One region of the Bacillus sp. PK3-037 genome, then DNA from elsewhere that is predicted to be linked to it. Evidence: predicted binding sites of a transcription regulator. Region 1 holds the regulator's gene; each other region holds the start of a gene.
The links. Region 1 encodes LexA, which represses DNA repair genes until DNA is damaged. Its sites were predicted from a motif close to CGAACATATGTTCG; they were not measured.
Positions count from the first base shown of each region.

Region 1 (6,941 bases):
CGCTTTTACAATTGAGGAAAGCAAGTTTGAAGAAATATCCGCAAAATTAAAAAACCTTCATGTTACTATGTTGCCTGGGAGAGAACGAGATGAACGTGATCGAAAATCAATTTATTTCACTGATCCTGACGGCCATAAATTTGAATTCCATACAGGAACTCTTCAAGACAGGCTTCAATATTATAAGCAAGCTAAAACCCACATGGATTTTTACGATTGAAAAAGTACGGGAAACAGAGTAACAGGGGATATACATATTTATCTTCTGGGGTTAATATATGGTGAAGGAGGGGGATTGCAGTTGAGAAATAAAATATTGCTCATGACAGCTGTTTTACTATGTGTTTTTGGAACCGGGACCATTCATGCAGCAACTTCACAGTTTGAGCATAAAACCGACTTTATTCTAAATGACGGAACAAAAGCGTTTTATGTAGAAAACATTAGTGATGTATCGGCAATGGATTATTTTTTAGGATACCAATTTACGATATTAGGAGTGAACACTTGTTCAGTTGACATTAAGCTTCAGCGAATGGGACTTGCAGGGGATTATACTACGTTAAGCACAAAACAATTCACCGGTAATTGGTTTGACTTTAGCGCTCAAGATAAGGTTTCCATTGAACCTTATCACCGGTATCGAATATTAGCTGAAGAGCATTCAGAAGACTGTGCAAGTGTTCAGGTAAAAGGCCGCTATGGTGTAGAATATTTTAATTTTGATTGAAGCTCACATTTTTGAAAAGAAGTGAGCTTTTTTTTGCGGAATAAATTAACTAAATAAACTATGTACTAAATTTTCAGTATATTTACTTTTGCCACGCTCAATATAAAAGAGCAGAGTATAACTCATCTTTTCACGTCCAAAATTCGAAACATTTATAAGAAGAGAACGTCTAATTTGTTAAACAGCACTTTTTTTTAAAAGTTTCGTTAAGGAAAGAAAATTTCTTGACTTCAACAATTAAATGATGGATAATTATGGTGTAAACATGATGTTCTTTTTCCTCCTATTCAGGTTCGCACCTAAGCCAGGGCGAGCCTGCTTTTTTTAAAAACAAAACCCCCACTCCGCAAAGGAAGAGGGGGTTTATTCTTTGTAACTGATAGCTCAATAGTTTAATGGACAGTTCTGAACACACCAATTACTTTTCCTAATATGCTGACATTCTGCAGTATGATCGGAGCCATGGTTGGATTTTCAGGCTGTAAGCGAATGTGTGTATCCTCTTTATAGAAACGTTTTACCGTAGCTTCATCATCTTCTGTCATCGCCACTACGATTTCACCGTTATTCGCCGTGTTTTGCTGTTTAACAATAACATAGTCCTTATCAAGTATACCTGCGTCAATCATACTGTCACCCATGATCTCCAGCATAAACACATGCTCGTCCGGAGGAACCATACGATCAGGAAGCGGGAAGTATTCTTCAATGTTTTCAACCGCCGTAATAGGCGAGCCCGCCGTTACTTTTCCGATTACCGGAACATTAACGACTTGGCTTTTTGGAATCTCTACTTCTTCATCCAGAATTTCTATCGCTCTTGGTTTTGTCGGATCGCGTCTAATCAGCCCTTTTGTTTCCAAACGGGCCAAATGGCCGTGGACAGTAGAACTGGACGCAAGGCCGACAGCCTCTCCGATCTCTCTAACCGAAGGCGGATATCCTTTTGATTTAACCTCTGTTTTAATAAAACGGAGGATATCAAGTTGCCTTTTTGATAGCTTCGTCATTTTTTGCACCTCTAAACGTCGATTTTAAATAGATTATAGCATGATTTTCCTGACAGTACAAACATAGGTTCGAAAAAAACAATTGACAGAAACATTTGTTCGTATATACTGAAATTATAAAAAAAGCGAACAAACATTCTTGTCGGAGGTTGTTATCATGAATAAAGAATCTATTATTTTTGTCGGCCTGTTCACTGTGATTCTAAGCGTGGTTATCCTTCTGTTGTCATATACAAGCAGCGACCAGGAGCTTAATCAATATGTTAAAATAAAAGTTCAGTCTGGGGATACGCTCTGGTCGCTCGCTGATCAGGTGGATGACTCAAAAAAGATAAATAAAAGTGATTTTGTTGAATGGGTAGCTGAAAAAAATAATCTCCAGACGTCTGAGATTCAGCCTGGGGATGAATTGGTGATTCCATTAAAAAAGGAACACCCGGCTGCATACGAACTGGCTACTGTTAAATAGAGAGGAAAGGTAGAAAGGTGAAAGCACTCATTTATGCCCGAGTAAGCACAAATAAAGAACAGCAAGAAACCTCATTAAAGCGGCAGGAGGAGGAGCTTACGGCCATTGCTGCCGAGAACGGCATGGAAGTCGTCAAAGTGATTTCTGAAAAAGCCAGCGGATATGAAATGGACCGGGATGGTGTATTTGATTTGCTTGATCATATCAAGAATTCAAATATTGACGTGATTTTAGTTCAGGATGAAACAAGACTCGGCCGGGGAAACGCGAAAATTGCACTTCTTCATTGTATTTACAGGGAAGGTGTGAAAGTATATACGACCGCACACAGAGGTGAGCTGGAGTTATCAGAGGCTGACTCTATGGTGCTGGAAATCGTCAGCATTGTGGAGGAATACCAGCGGAAAATCCACAACATGAAAATTAAACGCGGAATGAAACGCGCAGTGAAAAATGGTTTTAAGCCACAAAAGAACCTGAAAAACCAGCATGAAAATAGCGGAAAAGAAAGAATAGAAGTTCCGATCTCGGAGATTGTCCGGTTGAGGGCGAATAAACTGACGTTTGCTGAAATCGCGGCTACGTTGAGAGGTTTTGGCTATGATGTGTCAAAGGCGACAGTCCATCGGCGTTTTCAGGAATACATAGAGAATGAGCAGACAGGCGAGTGAATCAGTTGTAAAACTCCTCTTGTTTTAGTAGTATATAGACAAAATGCAATAAAGGAGTTTATCATGATTTCAAACGAAAAAATTGCCAGAATCAATGAACTTGCCGCAAAAGCTAAAGCTGGCGTTATTACAGAAGAAGAAAAAGCTGAACAGCAAAAGCTCCGTCAAGAGTACCTAAAAGGATTTCGTTCTTCTATGAAAAACACATTAAAAAGTGTAAAAATCATTGATCCTGAAGGCAATGACGTAACACCTGAAAAGTTAAAGAGAGAAAAAAATAATAACAGACTTCACTAATATAAGAGGAATACGGCAATATCGTATTCCTCTTTTGTATATACTACAAACAACAGCGCTTTCTTCAGGTGACAAAATGTATCATGTTTCTCTCAAATTTAAGCTGAAACAGTTGAGAAAAAGTCGTCAGACATTTATGATGAAAGGGTACAACATATAAGGAAGGGGATTTTTATGGATACAATTGAAAAGAAATCAGTTGCTACCATTCGCACACTATCAATAGACGCTATTGAAAAAGCAAACTCTGGTCACCCTGGTATGCCTATGGGGGCAGCGCCAATGGCATATACGCTATGGACAAAATTTATGAAGGTAAATCCGGCAAACCCTGGGTGGTTTAACCGCGATCGTTTTGTTTTATCTGCGGGACACGGATCAGCACTTTTATACAGCATGCTTCATTTAAGCGGGTATGATCTCAGCATTGAAGACCTTAAGGGATTCCGCCAGTGGGGCAGCAAAACACCGGGGCATCCGGAATTCGGACATACAGCAGGTGTTGATGCAACAACAGGGCCGCTTGGACAAGGAATCGCAATGGCGGTCGGAATGGCTATCGCAGAACGCCATTTAGCCGAAACTTACAACCGCGATTCATTCAATGTAGTCGATCACTATACATACAGCATTTGCGGTGACGGCGATTTAATGGAAGGTATTTCTTCTGAAGCCGCTTCACTTGCAGGCCATCTTCAGCTTGGCCGTCTGATCGTATTATACGATTCTAATGACATCTCATTGGACGGAGATCTGGATCGTTCATTCTCTGAAAACGTGAAACAGCGTTTCGAGGCGATGAATTGGGAAGTTCTTTACGTTGAGGATGGAAACAATATTGAAGAATTAACAGCGGCTATCGAAAAAGCACGCCAAAATGATAAGAAACCTACATTAATTGAAGTGAAAACGACAATCGGATTCGGTTCGCCTAATCGTGCCGGCACTTCCGGTGTTCACGGTGCTCCGCTTGGCAAAGAAGAAAGTAAATTAACAAAAGAAGCTTACGCATGGACGTATGAAAAAGATTTCTACGTCCCGTCAGAAGTATATGAGCATTTCGCAAAAACAGTAAAAGAATCCGGCGAGAAAAAGGAACAGGAATGGAATGACCAATTCGCTAAATATAAAGAAATTTATCCGGAACTCGCTGAACAGCTTGAGCTGGCTATCAAAGGAGAACTTCCGAAAGACTGGGATCAAGAGGTGCCTGTTTATGAAAAAGGAAGCAGTCTGGCATCCCGTGCCTCTTCAGGTGAAGTTCTGAACGGTCTTGCGAATAAAATTCCGTTCTTTGTCGGCGGTTCTGCAGACTTAGCAGGGTCAAACAAAACGACTATTAAAAATTCCGGTGATTATACAGCGCTTGATTACTCAGGCAAAAATTTCTGGTTTGGTGTTCGCGAATTTGCTATGGGTGCAGCCTTAAATGGTATGGCGCTTCACGGCGGACTTCGTGTATTCGGCGGAACATTCTTTGTCTTCTCTGATTACTTGCGTCCGGCCATTCGCCTTGCAGCATTAATGGGTCTTCCTGTGACATATGTCTTTACTCACGACAGTATCGCGGTCGGTGAAGATGGACCGACTCACGAGCCGGTTGAGCAGCTTGCTTCATTACGCGCAATGCCTAACCTTTCTTTAATCCGTCCTGCAGACGGTAATGAGACAGCAGCGGCTTGGAAGCTTGCGGTGCAGAGCACAAATCAGCCAACAGCGCTTGTATTGACACGTCAAAACCTTCCTACAATCGACCAAACAGCTGAAGAGGCATTGGCTGGTGTAGAAAAAGGTGCTTATGTTGTTTCTAAGTCTAAAAACGAAACACCTGACGCTCTTCTCATCGCAACGGGCTCAGAGGTTGGCCTGGCAATTGAAGCACAGGCAGAATTGGCGAAAGAAAATATTGATGTTTCTGTCGTCAGCATGCCTTCAGTAGATCGTTTTGAGAAACAATCGGATGAATACAAAAACTCCGTGCTTCCGTCAGATGTGAGAAAACGTCTTGCGATTGAAATGGGCTCATCATTTGGCTGGGGCAAATACACAGGGCTTGAAGGAGACGTGCTCGGTATTGACAAATTCGGCGCCTCCGCTCCTGGCGAAACCATTATCAATGAATACGGCTTCTCAGTTGCAAATGTTGTGGATCGAGTCAAAGCATTAATCAATAAATAAGTTTTTTCAAAGGGGATGAGTCAAATCATCCTCTTTTTCTTGTTTATCCGACAAAAATAGTATTGGCTGTTTAACAGTAATAGACAATTCTTTCTTCTCTTCTTTTGTATAATAGAATGCAAATGAAATGCTGCTGGAAAAGGGGATGAGAAGATGGAACGTCACTACTATACGTACCTGATCAAAGAGGAATTTGCCAATCATTATTTCGGGCGGGAATCGGTTATGTTTGAGCTGTTTCAAGACTATCATTGGACAAGCCTGACGAGGCAGCAGTATGAAATGACAGAGAAACAAATTCAATATATCACAAAACCCATTCCGATTTTACATATGCATCAGCGGTTAAAAATGAATTTGAACAATACAAACTATACACAGCTGGATTATATTTATAGATTATCTCTCCCAAAAGCAAAGGGACAAGCGTCTTTTATGATGAAAGAACACATGATTGAAATTGTAGCTAACGGAGATTACGAGGCGGAAACGATATTTTTTGAAGTTCTTCGCAAAGTAAGCCCTTGCTTTCTCGCAATGGATTTCAATACGAAGCGGTATGGGTGGTTAAATCCGGTGAAAGAAAGAAATTTTGTCTAAAACCGAAGAAAAAGAGATGTAAATGTTGTATAATAGCTTTTGGTTTAGTACACTTTAAACTAGACAACATGAAGGAGGAAATAAAATGACTTTATGGGTTGGCATCCTAGTGGGCGTTGTTGCACTGCTCATAGGTGTTGCACTCGGGTTTTTTATTGCTCGTAAATATATGATGAGCTATCTTAAAAAGAATCCGCCTATTAATGAACAAATGTTACGCATGATGATGATGCAAATGGGAATGAAACCTTCTCAAAAGAAAATCAATCAAATGATGAAAGCCATGAATAATCAAACGAAATAATACGTAAAGATTATGATATAGAGAAACATGGTTATAAAATAAAAAACCCTTTATCGGGTTTTTTATTTTGCAATCATTCATCACCCGCTACTGCTCGAAGGCGCTGCTTTTGATATTGTATGAGAAGATGGTCAAGCTCCTGACTGAGTTCTATCGTAATATGAGATGTCATTCCGTTCGCCATGACAATTTGCAGCAGCTCTGCTCTTTTTTTTTCAATTTCATTTAATAGATGCTCTCTAATCACAGGGATGTATCCTTTCATACATTAGATCTTCAAAAGTGAATGTTTATATTATATCCATATTTATACTAATTTTCAAATGAGAAGGAGTACAATGTCTCAATGTCAAATTAAATTATATAAGTTTTTTTTGAAAATAGAAATCCTTCGAGTGAAAGTGTTAAAAAAATGAAATGATTTTGTCATAACTTGAAGGAATGTCAAATCATGAAGGGATGAGGACATGGGAGATGTGAATTATTTTCTGACATTCGGCGCGGGATTTTTATCATTTATTTCGCCTTGCTGCTTGCCGCTTTATCCGGCTTTCCTGTCATATATTACAGGAGTCAGCATGGATGATGTGAAAACAGAGAAACTATTGCTGCAAAAAAGAAGCTTGGCCCATACGCTGTTTTTTTTGCTGGGGTTTTCAGTGATTTTTATAGCTTTAGGATA
Region 1 is NZ_CP096408.1:2,145,550-2,152,490, reverse strand. It holds gene fosM (FosM family fosfomycin resistance protein) at 1-220, shown strand, start outside; gene M1D69_RS11180 (hypothetical protein) at 302-730, shown strand; gene lexA (transcriptional repressor LexA) at 1,123-1,740, opposite strand; gene yneA (cell division suppressor protein YneA) at 1,898-2,209, shown strand; gene M1D69_RS11165 (YneB family resolvase-like protein) at 2,227-2,880, shown strand; gene M1D69_RS11160 (DUF896 domain-containing protein) at 2,944-3,177, shown strand; gene tkt (transketolase) at 3,352-5,355, shown strand; gene sirA (sporulation inhibitor of replication protein SirA) at 5,509-5,955, shown strand; gene M1D69_RS11145 (YneF family protein) at 6,041-6,259, shown strand; gene ynzD (aspartyl-phosphate phosphatase YnzD) at 6,333-6,506, opposite strand; gene M1D69_RS11135 (cytochrome c biogenesis protein CcdA) at 6,727-6,941, shown strand, end outside.

Region 2 (6,941 bases), 420 kb from region 1:
GCAGCACAAATCGCGTCTGCCATTATGACGAACAAACGTGAAATCAACCTTCCTCGTTTGATGAATGCCGGCACAAAGCTATATCAGCTGTTTCCAGCTCTTGTGGAAAAGCTGGCTGGACGGGTGTTCATGAAAAAATAAGCATGGAACTGCCTGTGTGAGGCGCCTTTTGGTGTGTTTGCAGACAGTTTTTTATAAAGATATACATTTGTTAAGGGAAGGAGAAATGGCTGATGTCGATTAATCAAGAAACTTTGCGTAATCTGATAAAAGATCCATTTATTCAGAAATTGATTGATGCACGACCGGTATTCTGGGCTAATCCCGGCAAGAAAGAGGGGATGGTATTACAAGCGGCTGAGTGGGAAAGCGAGATAGCCGAGGCGGACAAAAGACTTCGGCGGTTTGCTCCTTATCTTGCCGAGGCGTTTCCGGAAACAAAAGCTGCCGAAGGGATGATTGAATCGCCGCTTTTTGAAATACGCCATATGAAAAAGAAGCTGGAGGAAGTGTATGGCGAAACGTTTCCGGGGAGATGGCTTTTAAAGTGCGATCATGAGCTTCCGATTTCGGGATCGATTAAAGCACGCGGGGGCATTTATGAAGTGCTGAAGCATGCGGAGGAGCTTGCGCTTCAAGAAGGAATGCTTAAGGAAACAGATGATTACCGCATCTTGCACGAAGAGCGGTTCACTTCATTTTTCTCACGCTATTCCATTGCTGTCGGCTCAACAGGCAATCTTGGTTTAAGCATCGGCATCATTGGCGCCAAACTAGGTTTTCGAGTGACGGTGCATATGTCCTCCGACGCTAAGCAGTGGAAGAAGGATTTACTTCGCAAAAAGGGCGTCACCGTAATCGAGTACGAATCAGATTACAGTGAAGCGGTTAAAGAAGGACGGCGGCAGGCGGAACAAGATCCATTCTGTTATTTTATTGATGATGAACATTCCCGCCAGCTGTTCCTAGGATATGCGGTAGCGGCCAGTCGTTTAAAAAGACAGCTCAGTTTTATGGATATCGAGCCTGGTCCTGAAACACCGCTATTTGTGTATTTGCCTTGCGGAGTCGGCGGAGGGCCGGGCGGTGTGGCATTTGGACTGAAGCTATTGTACGGAAACCATGTCCATGTATTTTTCGGAGAGCCTACCCATTCACCGTCTATGCTCTTAGGTCTATATTCCGGCCTGCATGACCAGATCTCTGTGCAGGATATCGGCTTGGATAATGTAACGGCTGCTGACGGGCTTGCCGTAGGGCGTCCGTCAGGATTTGTCGGCAATCTGATCGAACCTTTGCTGAGCGGCTGTTATACAATTGAAGACGACACGCTGTATACCTTGCTTCATTTGCTGGCTTTATCTGAAAATAAGCATTTAGAGCCGTCTGCGCTTGCCGGCATGTTCGGGCCTGTTCAGCTGTTTTTATCGGATACCGGGAAACACGACATGTCTGAAAATGATCTGCGTCACAGCATGAAAAATGCCGTACATGTTGTCTGGGGAACGGGAGGCAGTATGGTTCCGAAAGAAGAAATGGCTGCATATAAGCGAATTGGTGCTGACTTGTTAAAAGGTAAATTGAAAAAATAAGCAGACAGTAGGAATGTTTTCCGTTACAATCTTTGTAAGCGTTTGTTTAAAGCTACAGAGAGTCAGGTGTAAACAGTGAAAAATAAAGAGCTTAATTTACATACTTTATATACACAGCACAGCCGGCAGTCTTGGTCAGGATTTGGGGGCCATTTGTCGATTGCTGTTTCTGAAGAAGAGGCAAAAGCTGTTGAAGGGCTGAATGATCATCTATCCGTAGAGGAAGTGGAGACGATCTATATTCCGCTTGTTCGCCTGCTTCATTTGCATGTCAAGTCCGCTGCCGAACGAAATAAGCATGTGAATGTTTTTTTGAAGCACCCTCATTCAGCCAAAATTCCGTTTATCATCGGCATTGCCGGCAGTGTCGCAGTCGGGAAAAGCACGACAGCGCGGATTTTGCAGAAGCTGCTTTCGCGTTTGCCGGATCGCCCCAAGGTCAGCCTGATCACGACAGACGGCTTTTTATTTCCTACAGCTGAGCTGAAGAAGAAAAACTTGCTGTCAAGAAAAGGATTTCCTGAAAGCTATGATGTGAAAGCGCTCCTCGAATTTTTGAATGACGTAAAGTCAGGAAAAGAAAGAGTAAAGGCCCCTGTATATTCTCATTTAACCTATGACCGCGAGGAAGGTGTGTTCGAGGTTGTAGAACAGGCTGATATCGTGATCATCGAAGGGATTAATGTTCTTCAATCGCCGACCTTGGAGGATGACCGGGAAAATCCACGCATCTTTGTTTCCGATTTCTTTGATTTTTCAATTTACGTAGATGCGGACGAAAGCCGGATTCTTACCTGGTATTTAGAGCGTTTCCGCCTTCTTCGGGAAACAGCCTTTCAAAATCCGGACTCTTATTTTCATAAATTTAAAGACCTGTCTGACCAGGAGGCTGACGAGATGGCAACCTCGATTTGGGAGAGTGTCAACCGCCCTAATTTATATGAAAATATTTTGCCGACTAAATTCAGGTCAGATTTAATACTGCGAAAGGGAGACCGGCATAAGGTAGAAGAAGTGTTAGTCAGAAGGGTGTGATCATTATGCATCATATTGAACTGTATGTCTCCGATTTGGAAGCGTCTAAGCGGTTTTGGGGATGGTTTTTAGCAGAGATTGGCTATAAAGAGTTTCAAAAATGGAGTTCCGGCATCAGCTGGAAGAAAGATCACTTTTACCTTGTGATTGTTCAGGCAAAAGAAGAATATCTAGAGCCGAAATATCACAGGTGCCGTGTCGGGCTGAACCATCTCGCGTTTCATGCTGAATCCAAGCTTCAAGTCGACCTGATGACTGAAAAATTGATGGCGAAAGGCTATCGTGTGCTGTACCGAGACCGGCATCCTTTTGCCGGAGGAGACGGGCATTATGCAGTCTATTGTGAGGACCCTGACCGGATCAAGGTAGAGCTTGTTGCCCCAAACGGTTAATCGTTTTGGTCTTCGGACATGCTGTTAAGCTTTTTTTCGATTCGGTCCAGCTGTGCTTTACGGTTTTTCGCATATGTAAAGCCGATCACAGCCGCCGAGATAACAGCGGCAAACATGAAAAATACGATCAGCTGAAACATGATATCACCTATATTCATATTTCATCACCTCGTTTTTTGCGGGAGAGAGCGATTCTCTCCCGTCTTCTTGTGTTAAAGCGGCTTCCCCAGTCCGGGTTGCTGCTCAGTGATTCCCGCTTTCATCCTCCGATAGGCAAACACTAAAAACGGCAGGCCAAGCAGGGTGATGCCGCTAAGTACAGAAAAAATGGAACTTGGATGCCCGGCACCAAATGCATCTATACATAAGCCGCCGGCCCAAGGGCCAATCACATTCCCAAACTGCGAAAAGCCAATCGCTCCGAAATACGTTCCTTTTAATCCGGGTTTTGCAATCTGGTCTACAAACAAATCCATCATACAGAATAAGAGCACTTCTCCAATTGTAAATGCAATCACAATGATAACAAATGAAGAAACCCCGTGTGACATGGTCAGGATGATCATGCTGGCGCTGATCATGATATTGCCGAGCATCAGGGAGCAAAGCGGCGAAAACCGTTTACCAAGGTGGACGATGGGAAACTGTGTTGCCAAAACAACAATTGCGTTTAATGTCAGCATCCAGCCGTACAATTTTGTCCCATTTTCGATAAAAGGATTTTGCGCCATATATTGCGGGAATGTAGAGCTGAACTGCGAATAGCCGAAGATGCATAGTGTAATGCCGATAAGAGCAACTGTAAAAAGACGATCCTTTTGCGTTACCATAAACGCTTCCCGAACGTTCAGATTTCTGGATTGTTCTAATGTCGCGGGTGGATGCTTTTTAAATTGGGTGGCAAGGATGACACCGTACATCCCATAAATCACCGCGGGCACCAAAAAAGGAGCGGTAGATTGTGATGAACCAAAGTACAGACCGAGCACAGGGCCGAAGACAACGCCGATATTAATGGCTGCATACCGTAAATTAAAAACCAGCAATCTTGTTTTTTCTTCTGTCATATCTGACAGCAAAGCCTTTGAAGCAGGTTCAAACAGTGATTTGCAAAGTCCGTTTAACGCATTTACCACAAAAAATACCCAGAGGTGAGAAGCGGCCGCAAACCCTGCAAACACCAACATCCAGCCGAAAATGGATACAAGCATCATGTTCTTTCTGCCGAATTTGTCCGAGATATATCCGCCATAAAAGCTTGCAATGATACCGACTGATGAGCTCGCCGCAATGACAAGCCCCGCGTAGGATGCTGATGCGCCTTGGACAGCTGTTAAATAAATCGCTAAAAACGGAATGCTCATCGATGTTGCCATCCTCCCAAAAATGGTTCCGATAATAATTGTCCAGCTGATTGGGTGGATATCTTTCCATGTCTTCATGTTTATTGTTCTCTCCTATTAGTAAGATCTTTTTCTATCATACATGAAAAAATTTCCTTATCCAACGGAGGATTAAATATTTTTACTTACCGGTTATATGGGATTGTATTACACTATGTGTGCGCAGGATGACCTTTGTTTTTGAATGGTTCATGTTTCACGTTTACGCCGTTGAAGCGGAGGTTGAAGTGCTCAGATTTTTTTGTCTGGTGTTTATATCTCACCATGATTCTCATTGAGCAGAAATGCCTGGCCAGTTTAAAAGACACTAGGAATGCGGGAGAATCGGGTTCCTGAATGCTGAGTGAGACGGGGCATCAGGCTAAAGTTTATGCTGATGGGCTTGAGCGCTCCTATATGAGAAGGGGCGCTTCCCGTCGATATCAGCCGCGTCCCTTCTGGCCATACGAAAACAGATATACGAAATTTCTCCAACAATGAAGGTGCATGACACTAAGAAAACAGCCCTTGGTTTGTGACGTAGTCATAAATGATATCCTCTATATGCGCATGCAGGTCCTCGTCTGGATCTTCATTTTGTCTTTCCTCTAAAGCAGCTTTCAGGCTTTGTTTTTCATACGGGCTTAACGGATCAACGGCAACATTTCGGCCGTATTGGCGCAATGCCTGTCCCAGCATTTTTTCGACAAATTTCTCCATTTCGACTCTCCTATCTCTATGGTTCGCTTTCATTCTACTAAATGTTTTCCTTCTCTCAAACCCTTGCATCATATTTTCTGTCAGACAAGAATCATTTACCAGTATAAATCGAACATATTTTCGCATATAATAGTGAAAGCGAACATAAGTTCTTTTTAGAGGTGTGTATGATGAAAGAAAAAGTGATTTTTCTCGTTGACATGCAATCGTTTTATGCATCTGTAGAGAAAGCGGAAAATCCACATTTGAAAAATCAGCCGGTGATTGTTTCGGGTGATCCGGAAAGGCGGGGCGGAGTTGTATTGGCTGCATGCCCGCTGGCGAAACGAAAAGGGGTAGCCAATGCCTCACGCCTGTGGGAAGCGCAGGAAAAATGCCCTGAAGCTGTTGTGCTCCGGCCTCGTATGCAGCGGTATATTGATGTATCGCTGCAAATCACCGCCATTTTAGAGGAATATACAGATCTCGTGGAGCCCTATTCCATTGACGAGCAGTTCATGGATATCACAGGCAGCCAGAAGCTGTTTGGGGCGCCCGAGGAGATTGCTAAAAGCATTCAGGACAGAATCATGCGGGAGGTCGGCATTTATGCCCGGGTCGGAATCGGCCCTAATAAAGCGCTCGCCAAAATCGCGTGTGACAATTTTGCCAAAAAGAATAAGAACGGTATTTTCACGTTAACGAAAGAAAATATGAAAACCGAGATGTGGCCGCTTCCGGTAGGGAGTATGTTTGGCGTCGGGAGCCGGATGAAACATCATTTAAATCGAATGGGCATCAGCACGATCGGCGGGCTTGCGGTTTTTCCGCTCGAGCTTTTAAAAAAGAAATGGGGCATTAACGGACACGTGCTGTGGATGACGGCGAACGGAATCGACTATTCTCCTGTGTCAACGGCATCGCTGGACGGCCAAAAAGCAATTGGCCACGGAATGACACTCCCGAAAGACTATGAACACTTTGACAAAGAAATAAAAGTCGTTCTGCTGGAGCTGAGTGAAGAGGTATGCAGGCGAAGCCGAAACGCCGGGATGATGGGACAGACGGTTTCGGTGAGCTGCAGGGGGGCTGACTTTGATTTGCCGACCGGCTTCAACCGGCAAGTGAAGCTGGCGGAACCGACCAATTCTACGCAGGATGTGTACCAGGCTGTATGCAGACTGTTTCTCAAGTTTTGGGACGGGAAGCCTGTCCGCCGCCTCGGGGTCAATCTCTCTCAGCTCTCATCTGATGAAGTATGGCAGCTTAATTTATTTCAGGATTATGCAAAGAAGATGAGCCTCGGCTATGTGATGGACGGGATTAAAAACCGGTTCGGCGACACGGCGATCATCAGGGCGGCCTCACTGACAGCGGCAGGCCAGGCGTTTGAACGAGCGGCTAAAATAGGAGGGCATTATAAATGAATGAGCATTTAAAAAGAGGCAATCTGCTGTGGGAAGGAAGCCGAATGTTTCTGCCTGAACATAAACAAAGCCTGCTTGAGAGAAAACACCATAAACAGAAGCTGCAAAGGCCAATCCTTGATTCGGATAAGCTGGAGGAGATGAACCAAACGCTTTGCATGGCAATGGAATTTGCTCAGGATATCACTGTCAGCTGCTTTCAGGATGGCGAAATTGTCACCTGCAGCGGGAAAATCTGCCGCTATGAGGAATTTGAAAAAACAGTGTGGATAAAAGGGGACGCCGGCAAGCTCTGTAAGCTGAGACTTGATCAGGTGCTTGATATTTTTCTGTAAATGTTCCCCCTCCTGGAGGGGGAGAACTAGATGTGAAAATAGCAAACATTGTTCCGTCAGCAGTCTGGAAACGTATGAT
Region 2 is NZ_CP096408.1:1,726,400-1,733,340, forward strand. It holds gene M1D69_RS08955 (SDR family NAD(P)-dependent oxidoreductase) at 1-141, shown strand, start outside; gene dsdA (D-serine ammonia-lyase) at 234-1,592, shown strand; gene coaA (type I pantothenate kinase) at 1,668-2,627, shown strand; gene M1D69_RS08970 (VOC family protein) at 2,633-3,019, shown strand; gene M1D69_RS08975 (hypothetical protein) at 3,016-3,177, opposite strand; gene M1D69_RS08980 (MDR family MFS transporter) at 3,232-4,461, opposite strand; gene M1D69_RS08985 (YqzH family protein) at 4,915-5,121, opposite strand; gene M1D69_RS08990 (DNA polymerase IV) at 5,289-6,527, shown strand; gene M1D69_RS08995 (YolD-like family protein) at 6,524-6,862, shown strand.
Region 2: the regulator LexA is predicted to act here: its motif matches at 5,231-5,244, upstream of M1D69_RS08990 (DNA polymerase IV).

Region 3 (6,941 bases), 190 kb from region 1:
ACGGTTTTCTTGTTTTTGAAGCTCATTTCGTCTTTCACGAACTTCTTGTTCAGCATCTATTCGAAGTTTGTGGATTTCATCCTTTGCTTCAAGCAGAGCTTCTTTTTTCAGTGCTTCAGCATCACGCTTTGCATCTTCAAGAATTTGCTCGGCTGCACCGCGTGCGCCTGCAATTTTCGCTTCGGCAATGGTTTTACGAACATAGTAGCCAACAACTAAACCGAGTAGAATCAGCAAAATGGAGATGAGAACCATCATAATTGGGGTCATACTTTCACCTCCTCTTGCTATGAACTTGGTTGTTGCTCAAAATAAGTGTCGGCATGTACATTGTCTAGTTTTCTCAACATACAGAACCTTCACAGGGAATGAAAGTTTCATCGCCCTTGTCAAGTTTAAATGGTTTAACAATCATGTTAAAAAAACAAATGTTACAACTTCATTGTAATTGTGTCGGAAATACTTGTCAAGCTTGCCAGCTTAACGTTTGCCGAGCCGCCCCCATTTATCGTGCCGAACGTGAATCCGCCAATCTTTTGAAAAAACAGATCGTAAATTACTCTTGATTTAGAAGCTGGTATATTTTATTGTTCACTTGTCCAAGTTTAGCGTTATTTTGAATGTTTGACAACAAAACAACAACGGTTTGTCCGGATTTGCTGAAGCTGTTCAATACGTTGAAGCCCGGCATGACTCCGTGGTTTGAATAGCTTCCGGGGGCAACATAAAATCCCATTCCGTATGTGGAACTGCTCCCTGGTGTGAACATTTTTTCATAGCTTTCTTGCGAATAGAGCTTGCCGTCTATCAGTGCTTTGTCAAATTTGTACATATCGGCAGCACTCATATATATATCGCCTGCTCCATACATCTGAGATAAATCGAGCATATACGGTGTAATGGCCCTGCTGCCTTTCAGCTTATAGCCGACAGCTGGATAAGGCTGCTTATCATATGTCTTGTAAAAACCCGAATGCGTCATCTCTGCCGGCTTAAAAATATGATTGTTTATGTATTGTTCATAAGACTCACCGCTCACTTCAGCAACAATATAAGCGAGAACTGAATAGTTAGAATCTTGATAGTCCCATATTCCAGGCTGGCGTTTGATTCCTTGCTGTTCTATGTCTTTTATTAAGTCATCCGGAGTGATCTCGCCATTCCCTTCAACATGTCCGTTTATTCCCGATGTGTGAGTAAGCAGATTCTTTAATGTAATATTCTTTCCATTGGGAAAATGGGGTAAATACGCGCTGACCGGATCACTTGTCTGAAGCTTTCCCTTTTCCTCAAGCTGCAAAATAGCGGTTGCTATTAGCGCTTTTTGTGACGAACCGACATAAAAAGATGTCGCAGGATTGTTTTTTATGTGATGCTCGCGGTCCGCGTAACCAAAACCTTTATTGATTACGACTTCTCCATTTCTGACGATCATGGCTGTCCCGCTGAAGCCGATCTCTTTTAAATAACTGCTGATTTTTTCATTGCGTTCCACTTCTTTGATTTGTTCCTCTGTTTTTTTGGCTTTGTTTTTCTTCTGATCAGCTTGCTTCTGACCGGTATCAGAAACCGCCGCAGCTTCTTGAGATGGTTCGGCTTCTTCATCCTCTCGATGAACAGCATTCCAAATCATGAAACAAATGATTGCCGCCAACATACCAAACAAAAATTTTCCTCTTTTATTTAGTTTTCTGCGTCTGCGCTTCGCGGTTCTTCTGTGAGTGGGGCTTGTCATCCATTTTATCCTCCCAATCTAATTTCAAATACACACGTTTTGTTAGACGTATGAAGCACTATAAAAGTTGTCAAAAAAACCAATTTATTTATCATTATTTTGCAGAAAATATAAAAGAAAAAAAAGCAGAGTTTTCACTCTGCCTTTTTTATCATTTCAAATTCATTTTATTTTTATTCTTCAAATTCGAGTTCTTCCTGTGTCTCTTCCGTCTGCTGCTGTACTACTCCGTTATTATCTAAGCCGTAATGTTCACGAATTTGCTCCTGAATCATCAGCATGATATCTTTATTTTCTTTTAAGAATTGTTTGGCATTTTCACGGCCTTGGCCAAGACGCTCTTCTTCATAAGAGTACCATGAACCGCTTTTTTGCACGATATCAAGTTCAGTTCCGAGATCAATGATTTCGCCTTCTTTTGAGATACCTTCTCCATACATAATATCAACCTCAGCTGTACGGAACGGAGGAGCCACCTTGTTTTTCACGACTTTAATTCTCGTTTTATTCCCCATAACGTCGTTGCCTTGTTTCAGCTGTTCAGCACGGCGTACCTCAAGACGAACGGAAGAGTAGAATTTCAGCGCACGACCGCCGGGAGTCGTTTCCGGGTTTCCGAACATAACGCCGACTTTTTCACGAATTTGGTTAATGAAAATCGCAATTGTTTTCGATTTGTTGATAGCCCCTGAAAGCTTACGAAGCGCTTGAGACATTAAACGTGCCTGCAAACCGACATGTGAATCTCCCATGTCGCCTTCAATTTCCGCTTTCGGAACGAGCGCCGCTACAGAGTCGACAACAACGATGTCAACTGCACCACTTCGAACCAACGCTTCTGCAATTTCAAGCGCCTGCTCGCCTGTGTCAGGCTGAGACAGTAAAAGCTCTTCGATATTGACACCGAGTTTTTGTGCGTATACCGGGTCTAGCGCGTGCTCCGCATCGATAAACGCAGCTTGTCCTCCCTGCTGCTGAACCTCAGCAATTGCATGAAGCGCCACAGTTGTTTTACCTGAGCTTTCAGGACCGTATACTTCAATAATCCGTCCGCGGGGATACCCGCCTATTCCCAGTGCCGTATCAAGAGCGAGGGAGCCGCTTGGGACAGTAGAAATTCTTGTATCTGTCTTTTCTCCCAGTTTCATAATGGAACCTTTGCCGAACTGCTTTTCTATTTGTTTAAGAGCCATATCTAAGGCTGCCTGACGATCACTCATTCTATTTTTTCCTCCTTTATGTTACCACTACATATACTATACCCTGTTTGAAGGGATTTGCCAAGAAAAAAGCGAACGCATATTCGGATTTTTTCTTGGCCTGATTTCTACCAAAATATCATAATGAGTCAGAGAAATCATGTTTTTTGAGGAGGATAGTGTGCTGAAAACATTATTTTTGCTCTAACAGTTTTAAAATTAAATGGCAGCCATATTTAGCAGCACGTTTTCTGATTCCTGTTCTGGAGCCTGCAAAATGAAACTCGTGAACCTCTTCTTTTCCGTTTGCAGAAATACCGATAAACACATGTCCAGGTGCATGGCCTTCTTGAGTATCAGGGCCGGCAACACCGGTAAAGCTAATGCCAATATCGCTTCCAGTGAGCTGCTGAACACCCTTTGCGAGCTCAGATGCGCATTCCTCGCTGACTGCGCCGAAACGGTCCAATGTTTCCTTTTTGACGCCGAGCACATTTTGCTTCACTTCGTTTGAATAGCAAACAACGCCGCCGGAAAACAATGCTGAAGCGCCGCTAAGGTCTGTCAGCCATTCAGAAAACAGACCGCCGGTAAAGCTTTCTGCGGCAGAAAGCGTGATGCCTTTTTCCTTGCATGCTTTAGATAGCTCTTTCACAAGCGATGTATCGTCGTAGCCATAGAAAAATTCACCGACACGTTCTAAAATAACGGCTTCTGTTTCTTTTAACAAACGCTCTGTTTCTTTTTCATCGGCATGTTTTGCTGTCAGGCGAAGCGTCACCTCTCCGTCCGCTGCCAACGGAGCGATCGTCGGGTTCGTCTGTGCATCAATGATATCTTCTAAATCAGCTTCAAGCTGAGATTCTCCAATACCGAAAAAGCGAAGAACAGTTGATACAATTTTTTCATTGGAGCCCATCTTTTTAAGAAGAAGCGGTTTTGCCTCATTTTCAAACATCGGACGCAATTCGCTCGGCGGCCCGGGAAGAAGCATATAAAAGCGCGAATCATGCTCTGTAAGCATTCCCGGCGCCATTCCAAAGTGATTCGCCAGTACGTCAGATCCTTCGATGACAAGCGCCTGTTTTCGGTTATTAGGTGACATCGTGCGTTTTGTTCGTTTGAAATAATCCTCAATGGATTGAAACGCCTCATCATTTAAAACGAGCGGACGTCCCAGCACATTTGCTATCGTCTCTTTTGTTAAATCATCTTTTGTCGGTCCGAGCCCTCCTGAAAAAATAATAAAATCAGAGCGCTCTTCAGCAATGCGGATGACCTGCTTCAGCCGCTCCGGATTATCACCGACTGCTGTATGGTAAAATACGTTTACTCCGATTTCTGCCAGCTGTTTGCTGATAAATTGAGCATTTGTATTAGCAATCTGACCAAGTAAGAGCTCTGAACCGACTGCAATAATCTCTGCTTTTTTTGGAAATTCCATCACGTATGTCCTTCTTTCTTAGTTAGATGTTTTTAGCGCTTCCCAGTTTTTAGCGAAATAGTCCCAGCCTGATACAACGGTAAAGAATACGGCTACCCATAACGCCAGGTCAGCGAACGGAAATGACACAAGCTCAAACGGAAGATTGTGAAGAAGCAATGCAGATACTGCAATGATTTGTGCCCAGGTTTTAATTTTACCAAGCATATTGGCAGCGACTACTTCTCCCGTTCCGGCTAATACAAGCCTTAAACCTGTTACGGCAAACTCCCGGCTGATAATCACAATGACCATCCAAGCTGGAGCAAGATCAAATTGAACAAGGATAATTAACGCTGCTGATACGAGAAGTTTGTCCGCAAGCGGATCGAGAAATTTCCCAAAGTTTGTAACAAGGTTCAGTTTGCGGGCATAATAACCATCTATCCAATCTGTCGTCGATGCAATAATAAATAAGATAGCGCCCGCCAAGTGTGTGACCGGAATGGATTCGTCTCCAAATTCGAGCCTGCCCCAGTCAAACGGCGCCAGCATGATAATCATGAAGATTGGGATTAATGCAATTCTTGCTAGTGTGATTTTATTCGGTAAGTTAAACATAAAGCCCCTCCAGTTTCATACTCGGACGTGAAGAAAAGTCATCTGGTGATTAAGATGACTTTTCTTCCTTTTTATTTACAATCTTTATTGTTTGTGCCATCACTTCTTTAGGATCAAGTTTATATGAAAGAACCTCACCGTTGATTTTTATTTTCAGGTTAGGTGCATATCCTGTGCGGATTTCAACTTGTTTCTGATCAGTTATGTCTTTTTTATACGTTTCGTCTTTTTTCAGTGTACCCTCTTTAAGAGAGCTGCTGTTTTCATCGCGCACTCGAATCCAAGAGCTGTCTGAAGCCTTCAGCTCAAGTTCGATTTTGTCAGCGCCGGACACTTCATAAGTTGTTACAGATCCTTCAGTGCCAGTTGCTTTCACCTCTAGTTTGTCACTGTCACTGTCTTCTTTTTTATCTTCTTTGTCTTTCGTTTCTTTTTTCGTGTCTGTCTCTTTTTCAGAGCTGTTGGTTTGATTCTCTTTCAGCGTTGAATCTTTAGGGATCTCATACTTGCTTTCACTTTTCGCGATTGATTTTTCTGATGCCGCATTGCTATTATCATCGTTTTTATGATTCGCAAACTGAATTATAGCGTAAACAATGGCGATCACGACAATCACGCCGAGAATCACAAGTATTGTAGGCAGCAATTCCAGCGCCTTAGAAGCAGGCTTTGGCATTTCCTTCTGCAGATTCATGCCGGAGATTTTTTCAGACACATCGTCATGATACGTATTCGGGATATCTTTTTTATGCTCCTCAAACAATTGGTCAGCATCAAGCCCAACGGCTTCCGCATATTGCTTGATGAAAGCCCGGACATAAAACTTACCCGGAATAATGTCATAATTTCCTTCCTCCAAGGCGGTTAAATACCTTTTTTGAATCTTAGTTGCCGCTTGGAGATCATCCAATGACATTGCTTTTTCCTCTCTGGCTTCTTTCAGCCGGATTCCTAGTTCAGTCACAACAAACACCTTCCAATTTTAAAAATCAAAGCTTGAAAACCCGGATTGATCAAACATTTGGGGTTCTTCAGCATGTTCATATGTAATAACCTCATCAGGATCATTTCTCAGTTCAATAATATAATCAAAGTCATCTAGTGTATACTCTGTATTTTGAACGAATATGTCCGGATGCTCCACCACTTTTGTAGCAGGCAGCCTCATGATTTCCCTCACCAGCTGCAGGTGGCGTTCTGATCCTCTTCTTGTCGATACAATGCCGTCAATGATAAAGACATTTTCAGTACTGTATTCATCGGCAATCAGCTGGCTTCTGATTGTCTGTTTCAGCAAGGTAGATGACACAAACAGCCACCTTTTGCTGGCGCATACGCTGGAAGCTACGATTGACTCCGTTTTCCCGACGCGCGGCATTCCCCGGATCCCGATTAATTTATGGCCTTCTTTTTTGAACAGTTCGGCCATAAAATCGACTAATAAGCCCAGCTCGTCCCGTTCAAAGCGAAATGTTTTCTTATCATCGGCATCCCTCTGGATGTACCGGCCGTGACGCACGGCGAGGCGGTCGCGAAGCCTTGGTTCTCTCAGCTTCGTTACTTTAATTGTTTCCATCGTTTTTAAGATTGATTCTAATCGTTTAATTTGATCTATATGGCGGCACCTGAGCAGCATTCCCCTTCTGGAAAGATCGACGCCGTTTATCGTTACGATGTTAATAGAAAGCATCCCGAGAAGAGATGAAATATCCCCGAGCAGTCCGGGGCGGTTCACTTGAATTTCATATTCAAAATACCATTCGAGCTTTGCCAAATGATATACCCCCTTCATTGTGGCAAAATTTTACCTTCCTTTATCATAAAGCATTTTTCTCTAATTAGAAAGAAGAATGTTGCTATGATGGGGAAAACATAAAAAAGAGAGGAAGAATCTCCTCTCTTCTTAATGAGTGCTGTTATTTTCAACAAGCTTAACCATCATATTGGCAATGGCGTGCTGTTC
Region 3 is NZ_CP096408.1:2,337,705-2,344,645, forward strand. It holds gene rny (ribonuclease Y) at 1-270, opposite strand, end outside; gene M1D69_RS11930 (serine hydrolase domain-containing protein) at 557-1,735, opposite strand; gene recA (recombinase RecA) at 1,909-2,955, opposite strand; gene M1D69_RS11940 (competence/damage-inducible protein A) at 3,128-4,378, opposite strand; gene pgsA (CDP-diacylglycerol--glycerol-3-phosphate 3-phosphatidyltransferase) at 4,397-4,978, opposite strand; gene rodZ (cell shape determination protein RodZ) at 5,028-5,942, opposite strand; gene M1D69_RS11955 (DUF3388 domain-containing protein) at 5,961-6,752, opposite strand; gene M1D69_RS11960 (DUF3243 domain-containing protein) at 6,882-6,941, opposite strand, start outside.
Region 3: the regulator LexA is predicted to act here: its motif matches at 3,028-3,041, upstream of recA (recombinase RecA).